Regions from separate parts of the Streptomyces sp. NPDC107581 genome, predicted to be linked through region 1. Evidence: riboswitches for the same ligand, from Rfam matches in the RefSeq annotation. Region 1 holds a riboswitch; the other holds the start of a gene.
The links. A riboswitch is a leader RNA that binds a small molecule or an ion and turns the genes downstream of it on or off. The one in region 1 is predicted to bind glycine.
Positions count from the first base shown of each region.

Region 2: another riboswitch for glycine. It lies ahead of gcvT (glycine cleavage system aminomethyltransferase GcvT); the one in region 1 lies ahead of gcvP (aminomethyl-transferring glycine dehydrogenase).

Region 1 is NZ_JBVKBH010000004.1:684,136-689,506, reverse strand. It holds gene ACZ7P3_RS13335 (MerR family transcriptional regulator) at 1-165, shown strand, start outside; gene ACZ7P3_RS13330 (DNA polymerase IV) at 324-1,676, shown strand; gene ACZ7P3_RS13325 (PRC-barrel domain-containing protein) at 1,901-2,269, opposite strand; glycine riboswitch at 2,389-2,483, shown strand; gene gcvP (aminomethyl-transferring glycine dehydrogenase) at 2,658-5,371, shown strand, end outside.
Region 2 is NZ_JBVKBH010000024.1:45,316-50,686, reverse strand. It holds gene glyA (serine hydroxymethyltransferase) at 1-1,231, opposite strand, end outside; gene gcvH (glycine cleavage system protein GcvH) at 1,246-1,626, opposite strand; gene gcvT (glycine cleavage system aminomethyltransferase GcvT) at 1,753-2,880, opposite strand; glycine riboswitch at 2,924-3,036, opposite strand; glycine riboswitch at 3,037-3,134, opposite strand; gene ACZ7P3_RS39350 (AAA family ATPase) at 3,312-3,989, shown strand; gene ACZ7P3_RS39345 (enhanced serine sensitivity protein SseB) at 4,300-5,094, shown strand; gene ACZ7P3_RS39340 (enhanced serine sensitivity protein SseB C-terminal domain-containing protein) at 5,285-5,371, shown strand, end outside.

The DNA of each region.
Region 1 (5,371 bases):
CTCCAGGGCGGTCAGGGCATCTTCGGGATCGCCGTCGGCGTGGTCTGGCGGGACGTGGAAAGCGCGCTCTCCCAGCTGCACGGCGAGCGCATCGACACCGGTGAGACGCTGGTCGGGCACAATCCCGCCGACGAACTGGCACGGCGCCGCAACCGGGCCGTCTGAACGCGGGGCCCGCACCCGGGGCGTCCTGAACGCGGGGCCCGCACCCGGAGCGTCCTGAACGCGGCTGCCGCCCTCATGGGGCCGTCCGGGCGTCGGAGCCCTGTTCCGGGCCGCTCCGTGCCGGTCCATTGTCAGTGGCGTGGTGCAGCATCGGAGATGTGAGAAACGCGCCCACGATCCTGCATCTCGACATGGATGCCTTCTACGCCTCGGTGGAGCAGGCATCCAAGCCGAGCCTGCGTGGGAAGGCCGTCGTCGTGGGCGGACTGGGGCCGCGCGGGGTGGTGGCCACGGCGTCCTACGAGGCACGGGTGTTCGGAGTCCATTCGGCGATGCCGATGGCCCAGGCCCGTCGGCTGGCGCCGAACGCCGCCTACCTGGTGCCGCGCTTCGCCCTGTACCGGTCGGTCAGCGAGCAGGTGATGGCGCTGCTGCAGGAGCTCTCGCCGCTGGTGGAGCCGCTGAGCCTGGACGAGGCGTTCGTGGATCTGGAGGCCACAGGAGCCGCCTGGGACGAGGAGTCGGCCCGCCTGGTCGGAGTCAGGCTGCGCGGCGACATACGGGCACTCACGGGCCTCACGGGGTCGGTGGGGCTGGCCGCCTCCAAGATGCTCGCGAAGATCGCCTCGGAGCAGGCCAAGCCCGACGGACTCGTGCTCATCGAGCCCGGGACCGAGCGGGCGCTGCTGGGACCCCTGCCGGTGCGGACCCTGCCCGGTATCGGACCGGCCACCGGGGACCACTTGCGGCGGGCCGGGATCACCACGGTCGAGGAGCTGGCCGAGGCGGGCGAGGACGAACTCGTACGGCTGCTGGGCAAGGCGCACGGGCATGCGCTGCACGCCATGGCGCTGGCGCGTGACGACCGGCCCGTGGTGGCCGAGCGGGAGACCAAGTCGGTATCGGTCGAGGACACCTATGACGTGGACATCCACGACCGGCTGAGGGTGGGGCTGGAGGTGCAGCGGCTCGCCGACCGGTGCGTGCGCCGGCTGCGCGAGGCGGGACTGTCCGGGCGGACCATCGTGCTGAAGGTGCGACGATACGACTTCTCGACGCTGACCCGCTCCGAGACGCTCAGGGGCCCCACGGACGACCCCGCGGTGATCCGGGAGGCGGCGGCGCGGCTGCTGGAGTCCGTCGACACCACGGGCGGGGTGCGGCTGCTCGGTGTGGGGGTCTCCGGGCTCGCCGACTACACCCAGGAGGACCTGTTCGCGCAGGCGGCGGGCGAGCGGTCCGCATCCGCGCAGGCGCCGGAGGAGGCCGTGCCCGAGGCCGTTGAGCAGCCGGAGCCCGCGGAGCGGCACTGGCGTGCCGGGCACGATGTGCGGCATGCCGAGTACGGGCACGGCTGGGTGCAGGGCAGTGGCCTGGGGCGGGTCACCGTGCGCTTCGAGACGCCGCAGTCCGGGCCGGGGCGGGTGCGTACGTTTCGGGTGGAGGACCCTGAGCTGGAGTTGGCGGAGCCGCTGCCGTTGGTGCCGGGTGGGGTGGACGCCGAGCTGTAGTCCCGTTCGCTGCGGGGTGCGGGTTGGCTGTGGTTTTGCGCGGTTCCTCGCGCCCCTGGGGTGGGTGGGGGTGCTGGTTGGTGTGTGGGGTGCGGGTTGGCTGTGGTTTTGCGCAGCTCCCCGCGCCCCTGGGGGCGGGGGTGCTGGTTCGTGTGTGGGGTGGGGTTCGTTGTGGTGTTTGCGCAGCTTCCCGCTGCCCCTGGAGGGGCGGTCGTGGGGGGATCTCAGGTTTCCTCGGTGCCTGCCAGTTTGCCGAAGTCGTGGTCCGGGAGGGGTGGCGGGGCCACGTCCAGGCCGTAGTGGTGGTAGAGCTGGAGTTCCTGCTCGGGAGAGAGGTGACGGCCCACGCCGAAGTCGGGGGCGTCCTTGATGAGCGCGCGGTCGTAGGGGACCTGGAGGGCGCCCTCGACCAGTTCGCTCGGCTCCAGGGGGACGAAGGCGTCCCGGGAGAACAGGCCGGTGCGTATGGCCGCCCACTCCGGCACTCCCGTCGCGTCGTCGAGGTACACCTCGTCGACGGTGCCGATCTTGGTGCCACTGCGGTCGAACGCCTTGCGGCCGATCAGGTTGCGCGGATCGATGTCGGTCTGCACGGTCCCTCTCCCTCCACTTGGTCGCAACTCATCCGTAAGCACTACAAAAGAGCACATTCAAGGAGGCGGCCACTCGAGGGCTCGGGCGTTGACCTCGCTGGTACGCTGACAGCGGCTGCTGACCCCGTGCGGGAGAGTCCTCCGACCACCTCGGAGGCGCCGAAGGAGCAAATCCTCCCCGGAATCTCTCAGGCTCACGTACCGCACGGACGAGGTCACTCTGGAAAGCAGGGCGAGTGTCGACGGCACCCGCCCTCACCGACGGTGAAAGCCGGGACCCACGGGCGCCCGGTGAAACTCTCAGGTTGAGATGACAGAGGGGGAGGCCGTCGGGGTAACCGCGCCGTGGTGCCCCTCGAAGGTCGCGTCAGACCAGGAGGCCTCCGCAATGACCGCCCATCGCATTCCGCTCTCCGAGCTCGAAGCGGGCATCCCCTTCGAACAGCGCCACATCGGGCCCGACCAGGAGGCGCGGGCCAAGATGCTCGCGCACGTCGGCTACGGCTCGCTCGACGAGCTGACCGCCGCCGCGGTCCCGGACGTGATCAAGAACGCGGACGCCCTGGACCTGCCGGGCGCCCGCACCGAGGCCGAGGTGCTCGCCGAGCTGCGCTCGCTCGCCGACCGCAACCAGGTCCTCGGCTCGATGATCGGGCTCGGCTACCACGGCACCTTCACCCCGCCGGTCATCCTGCGCAACGTCATGGAGAACCCGTCCTGGTACACGGCCTACACGCCGTACCAGCCGGAGATCTCTCAGGGCCGCCTGGAGGCCCTGCTGAACTTCCAGACGATGGTCGCCGAGCTCACCGGCCTGCCCACCTCCGGCGCCTCCCTGCTGGACGAGGGCACCGCGGCCGCCGAGGCGATGTCGCTGTCCCGGCGCATGGGCAAGAACAAGAAGGGCATCTTCCTGGTCGACGCGGACGCGCTGCCGCAGACCATCGCCGTCATCGAGACGCGTGCGGAGCCGACCGGTGTCGAGGTCGTCGTGGCCGACCTCAGCGACGGCATTCCGGCCGACATCGCCGCGCGCGAGATCAACGGCGTGCTGATCCAGTACCCGGGCGCCTCCGGCGCCGTACGCGACCTCAAGCCGGTCATCGACCAGGCGCACGAGCTGGGCGCCCTCGTCACCGTCGCCGCCGACCTGCTCGCGCTCACCCTGCTGACCTCGCCGGGCGAGCTGGGCGCGGACATCGCCGTGGGCACCACCCAGCGCTTCGGTGTGCCGATGGGCTTCGGCGGGCCGCACGCGGGCTACATGGCGGTGCACGAGAAGTTCGCGCGCAGCCTGCCCGGCCGTCTCGTCGGCGTCTCCGTCGACGCCGACGGGCACAAGGCCTACCGCCTCGCGCTGCAGACCCGTGAGCAGCACATCCGCCGCGAGAAAGCCACCAGCAACATCTGCACGGCGCAGGTGCTGCTCGCCGTGATGGCCGGCATGTACGCCGTCTACCACGGCCCCGAGGGCCTGCGGGCCATCGCCCGCCGCACCCACCGCTACGCCACGATCCTCGCCGAGGGCCTGAAGGCCGGCGGTGTCGAGATCGTCCACGGCGCCTACTTCGACACCCTCACCGCGCGCGTGCCCGGCAAGGCCGCCGAGATCGTCGCCGCGGCCTGCGCGGGCGGTGTCAACCTGCGCCTGGTCGACGCCGACCACGTCTCCCTCGCCTGCGACGAGACCACCAACCGCGCCCAGCTGGACGCCGTCTTCGCCGCCTTCGGTGTCGCGGGCGACATCGAGGCGCTGGACGTGACGGCCGCGGACACCCTGCCCGAGGGCCTGCTCCGCTCCGACGACTTCCTCGCCCACCCGGTCTTCCACGACCACCGCTCCGAGACCGCGATGCTGCGCTACCTGCGCAAGCTCGCCGACCGCGACTACGCGCTCGACCGCGGCATGATCCCGCTGGGCTCCTGCACCATGAAGCTCAACGCGACCACCGAGATGGAGCCGGTCACCTGGCCCGAGTTCGGCCAGCTGCACCCCTTCGTCCCCGCCGAGCAGGCCGAGGGCTACCTCACGCTCATCCGCGAGCTGGAGGAGCGTCTCGCCGAGGTCACCGGCTACGACAAGGTCTCGCTCCAGCCGAACGCGGGTTCGCAGGGCGAGCTGGCCGGTCTGCTGGCCGTGCGCGGCTACCACCGGGCCAACGGCGACGAGCAGCGCACGGTGTGCCTGATCCCGTCCTCCGCGCACGGCACCAACGCCGCCAGCGCCGTGATGGCCGGGATGAAGGTCGTCGTCGTGAAGACCGCCGAGGACGGCGAGATCGACGTCGAGGACCTGCGGGCCAAGATCGAGCAGCACCGCGACGAGCTGGCGGTGCTGATGATCACGTACCCGTCGACGCACGGCGTCTTCGAGGAGCACGTCGCCGACATCTGCGCCCAGGTGCACGAGGCGGGCGGCCAGGTGTACGTCGACGGCGCCAACCTCAACGCCCTGGTCGGCCTCGCCAAGCCGGGCCACTTCGGCGGTGACGTCTCGCACCTGAACCTGCACAAGACCTTCTGCATCCCGCACGGCGGCGGCGGCCCCGGCGTCGGCCCGGTCGCGGTCCGCGCGCACCTGGCGCCGTACCTGCCCAACCACCCGCTGCAGCCGGCGGCCGGTCCGGAGACGGGCGTCGGCCCGATCTCGGCGGCGCCGTGGGGCAGCGCGGGCATCCTGCCCATCTCGTGGGCGTACGTCCGTCTGATGGGCGGCGAGGGCCTCAAGCGCGCCACCCAGGTGGCCGTGCTCTCCGCGAACTACATCGCCAAGCGCCTGGAGCCGCACTACCCGGTGCTCTACACCGGCCCCGGCAACCTGGTCGCGCACGAGTGCATCATCGACCTGCGCCCGCTGACCAAGGCGACCGGCGTGAGCGTGGACGATGTCGCCAAGCGGCTCATCGACTACGGCTTCCACGCGCCGACCATGTCCTTCCCGGTGGCCGGCACGCTGATGATCGAGCCGACCGAGTCCGAGGACCTGGCCGAGCTGGACCGTTTCTGCGACGCGATGATCGCCGTTCGCGCCGAGATCGAGAAGGTCGGCTCCGGCGAGTGGCCCGCCGAGGACAACCCGCTGGCCGGCGCGCCGCACACCGC
Region 2 (5,371 bases), on a different contig from region 1:
TCACCCGGGCCTTCAGGGCCTCCGCCTCGGCCTCACCGAAGGGCGAGGGCGCCGTGAGCGTCTCGGCGATCACGTCCGCGACCTCGGCGAAGTCCTCGGCGGTGAAGCCGCGGGTCGCGAGGGCGGGCGTGCCGATCCGCAGGCCCGAGGTGACCATCGGGGGGCGCGGGTCGTTCGGGACGGCGTTGCGGTTGACCGTGATGCCGACCTCGTGGAGACGGTCCTCGGCCTGCTGCCCGTCCAGCTCGGACTCGCGCAGGTCGACCAGGATCAGGTGCACGTCCGTGCCGCCGGACAGGACGTTCACGCCGGCCGCGCGGGCGTCGGCGGCGGTCAGCCGCTCGGCGAGGATCCGCGCGCCCTCCACCGTACGGCGCTGGCGCTCCTTGAAGTCCTCGCTCGCCGCGACCTTGAAGGAGACCGCCTTGGCCGCGATCACGTGCTCCAGGGGGCCGCCCTGGAAGCCCGGGAAGACGGACGAGTTCAGCTTCTTCGCGAAGTCCTTCTTCGCGAGGATGATGCCGCCGCGCGGGCCGCCCAGCGTCTTGTGGGTGGTGGAGGTGACGACGTGCGCGTGCTCCACCGGGTTCGGGTGCAGACCCGCCGCGACCAGGCCCGCGAAGTGCGCCATGTCGACCCACAGGTACGCCTCGACCTCGTCGGCGATCCGGCGGAACTCGGCGAAGTCCAGCTGCCGCGGGTACGCCGACCAGCCCGCGATGATCACCTTCGGGCGGTGCTCCTTGGCGAGCCGCTCGACCTCGGCCATGTCGACCAGGCCGGCGTCGTCCACGTGGTAGGCGACCACGTTGAACTGCTTGCCGGAGAAGTTCAGCCGCATCCCGTGGGTCAGGTGGCCGCCGTGCGCCAGGTCCAGGCCGAGGATGGTGTCCCCGGGCTGGGCCAGCGCGAACAGCGCGGCCTGGTTCGCGGAGGCGCCGGAGTGGGGCTGCACATTGGCGTACTCGGCGCCGAACAGCTCCTTGATCCGGTCGATGGCGATCTGCTCGGCGACGTCGACGTGCTCGCAGCCGCCGTAGTAGCGGCGGCCAGGGTAGCCCTCGGCGTACTTGTTGGTGAGGACCGAGCCCTGGGCCTCCATCACCGCGAGCGGCGCGAAGTTCTCGGAGGCGATCATCTCCAGCGTGGACTGCTGGCGGTGCAGCTCGGCGTCGACCGCGGCGGCGATCTCCGGGTCCAGCTCGTGCAGGGGCGTGTTCAGGACAGTCATACGGCTACGACTCCTCAGCCGGCGTTCTGGGCGGTGTACTCGTCGGCGGAGAGCAGCTCGGCCGGCTCCTCGGTGACGCGAACCTTGAACAGCCAGCCGCCCTCGAAGGGGGCGGAGTTCACCAGCGACGGGTCGTCGACGACGTCCTGGTTGGCCTCGACGATCTCACCGGTGACCGGGGAGTACAGGTCGGAGACCGACTTGGTCGACTCCAGCTCGCCGCAGGTCTCGCCCGCGGTCACCGTGTCGCCGACCTCGGGGAGCTGGGCGTAGACCACATCGCCGAGCGCGTTGGCCGCGAACTCGGTGATGCCGACCGTCGCGACGCCGTTCTCGTCGGCGGCCGACAGCCACTCGTGCTCCTTGCTGTAGCGCAGCTGCTGGGGGTTGCTCATGGCCTGAATTCTCCTGTACGCGCGGGAGTGCTGATGAAAGGGGATGAAGGGGAGACCGCTGGACCTGCTGGTGAGCAGGTGAAATGTGCGCAGCGTCACGTACTCGGTACGGACCGCGCCCAGTGTCTACTTCTGGCGCTTGTAGAAGGGCAGCGCCACGACCTCGTGCGGCTCGTGGCTGCCCCGGATGTCCACGCCGACGCCCTCGGTGCCCGGCGCCGCGTGCGCGGCGTCGACGTAGGCCATGGCGATCGGCTTGCCCAGGGTGGGGGAGGGGGCACCGGAGGTGACCTCGCCGATGACCTGGCCCGCCACGACGACGGGGAACCCGGCGCGCGGCACCCGGCGGCCCTCGGCGATCAGTCCGACGAGTACCCGCGGCGGGTTCTGCTCGGCCCTGGCGGCGGCCTCGGTGAGCGCCTCGCGGCCCACGAAGTCGCCCTCCTTCTCGAACTTCACCACCCGGCCGAGCCCGGCGTCGAAGGGAGTGAGCGAGGTGGTCAGCTCGTGCCCGTACAGCGGCATGCCCGCCTCCAGGCGCAGGGTGTCCCGGCAGGACAGACCGCACGGCACCAGGCCGACGCCCTCGCCGGCCCCGGTCAGCGCCTGCCACAGCTCGACGGCGTGCTCCGGCTTCACGAACAGCTCGAAGCCGTCCTCGCCGGTGTAGCCGGTGCGCGCGATCAGCGCGGGGACGCCGGCGACCGTGCCGGGCAGGCCCGCGTAGTACTTGAGACCGTCCAGGTCGGCGTCGGTGAGGGACTTCAGGATGCCGGGGGACTCGGGGCCCTGGACCGCGATCAGCGCATAGGCGTCACGGTCGTCGCGGACCTCGGCGTCGAAGCCGGCGGCGCGCTCGCTCAGCGCGTCCAGCACCACCTGGGCGTTGGAGGCGTTGGCCACGACCATGTACTCGGTCTCGCCCAGCCGGTAGACGATCAGGTCGTCCAGGATGCCGCCGTCGGCCTGGCAGATCATGGTGTAGCGGGCGCGGCCGACGCCGACGGAGGCGATGTTGCCGACCAGGGCGTGGTTCAGCAGGGCGGCCGCCTGCGGTCCGGTCACGGTGATCTCGCCCATGTGGGAGAGGTCGAAGAGACCGGCCCTGGTCCTGACGGCCAGGTGCTCGTCGCGTTCGGAGCCGTAGCGCAGGGGCATGTCCCAGCCGGCGAAGTCGGTCATCGTCGCACCGAGCGAGCGATGCAGCGCGTCCAGCGCGGTGTGGCGCAGCTCAGTGGGTTCGGTACTGCTCATCGGTCGGTCGTCTCCCAGGGCAGGCATGACGGGCGAGGAACGTTCCTCCCCATCTGTCATCGGAACCTGAGAGGTTCGCCGAGACCGCCACAGGAACGATCACGGCTTGCACCTTGGGTGGAGCCACTGACACAGCGGCCCGCTTTTCAGATGTGCCTCGCCCGCGCGGTAACGGGGCCTGAGAGATTCAAGGGAGGGACTTGCTCCTTCGGCGCCCCAGTGAAGACTGCTGGGGACTCTCCCGCGCGGATTCAAGCGGCCGGTATGCAGTTGGCGGCCACATCATTGCACGCCGGACCCTCACCCGTCAGGGCCGCATCCGTAACCGACCTGTGGCACTGCGCGCACCCCGTCACTGGACACGGCGCATTACCTTCTCTTTACATTGGATGGGCAGAGGATTACCGAGTCCACAGGGGAGGACCATCACGGTGAACAGGACCACGGCCTACGCCGCCACCACCGGCATCGCGGTGCCCGAGCAGCCCTGCGCACCGGCTCGCGAACGCGGCGCCGAGCGCCCGGCTCCCGTCGTGCGCGACCTGCGCGACCGCACCGGCCACAGCCCGCACGCCCTGCTCTTCGGCGCCCGTGACCTGGTGGTCGTCACCGGCCTGCCCGGCAGCGGCAAGTCCACGCTGATGCAGCGTGCGGTGCGCGGCCACCGCATCGACTCCCAGGACACCCGCGACCGCTGGGCGGCCCGGCTGCCCCGCCTGCTGCCGTACGCCCTCTACCGCCCGCTGGTCCGCCTCGCCCACTACGCCGGACTGCGCCGCGCCCTGCGCACCGGCGAAGGGGTCGTCGTGCACGACTGCGGCACCCAGGCCTGGGTGCGCGCCTGGCTGGCCCGCGAGGCCCGGCGCCGCGGCGGCACCCTGCACCTGCTCCTGCTCGACGTGACGCCCCGAGCGGCCAGGGAAGGCCAGCGCGAGCGCGGCCGGGGCGTGTCCCGGTACGCCTTCCGCCGCCACCGGCGTACGGCCGCCCGGCTGCTCGGCGCGGTGGAGCGGGGCGAGCCGCCCGCCGGCTGCGGCTCCGCGGTGCTGCTGGACCGGGACGCGGCGGACGTCCTGAGCCGCATCGGCTTCGCCGGCCGACCGGTGTGAGGACCGAGTGGATGGGGGCCCGGTGGGGGCCTAGTGGATGAGGGCCTGGTGGGTGTGAGGACCGGCCCGGTGCGAGGGCCCGGCCGGTGCGCGGACCGGCCCGGTGCGACGGCCGGGCGGGGGCATCGGACAGAAGTAATCGGACAGAAGCCATCGGACAGAGGCAATCGGACAGAAGCCATCGGACAGAGGCAATCGGACAGAAGCCATCGGACTGAGGTCAGCTGACTGACGTCATCGGGCCGAGCGGTGTCACAGGCACCCGCTAGCCTTTGAATCACAGCAGCGGTTCCCGGCAGGCGGCAGGTAGATGGACTTCTCGGCGGCGGACTTTCCCGCGGACTTCCCGGCACAGACGCACCCCCACCCGCACGGCGGTTGGCCCGGCAATGAACTGGAGGAGGTGCTCTCGGCCTCCCTCGGCACACCCGCCGCGGGCGGCCGGATCATCGAGGTCCTGGGCCGGAGCTTCGTCTGGATCCCGCTGCCCAGCGGCGGCGGCCCGGACAGCGGCCCGCTGGACCTGCCCACCCTGGACATCGACGGCCAGGTCCACGTCCCGGTCTTCAGCTCCGAGGAGCAGCTCCGCCAGGTGGCCGGCTCCCACATGTCGTACACCATCGCCCCGGCGGTGGAGTTCGCCCGCGGTCTGCCCCCGCAGGCGGGCATCGCCGTGAACCCCGGCGGTGTGGTCGGTGTGCCGCTGCCGCCCGAGGCGGTGGCCGAGCTGTGCCGCGCGGGCCGCACCCCGCTGGACGGCCCCGCCACGGGCGGCCGGGTCCGCCTCTTCGAGCCCGACTGGCAGGACGACCCGGTCGATTTCCTCTCCGCCGCCTCCGCGGAGTTCGCGGCGACGGGCGTGGTGGTCACCGCCCGGCGCTGCCTGGCCGTCATAGAAACGGCCGACCCGGTGATGTTCGTGGGCGTGGAGCTCTCCCAGTGGGAGGGCGACCTGCGGGCCCTTCCCCTGGAGGCGCTGGGTAAAGCCCTGGGCAAGATCCCGGTCCAGTGGCCGGTCAACCTCGTTCTGCTCGACGTGGCCCAGGACCCCGTGGCCGACTGGCTGAGGTCGAACGTGCGCCCCTTCTACGAGCACGGCCACTAGAACCCGACGCGGGGACAGCCCCCTTCAAGGGGCGCGGGCGACTGCGCGGCGAGCCACAACGCATCCGCACTCGCCGACGGACACGAGGCCCCGGGCCACTGGGCGCTTAAGCTGTGTCCGAACGCGGGGCAACAACACAGAAGGGGCGGTAAGACAGGTGAGCGCGAGCCCAAGCGGCAGCGTCGAGCACATGCTGCGCCAGGTCACCCCCGGGCGCTACGACGCCTACGAGGCACTGCTGCGCGCCCTCGCCACTCCTTCCTCCGGCCAGATCTGG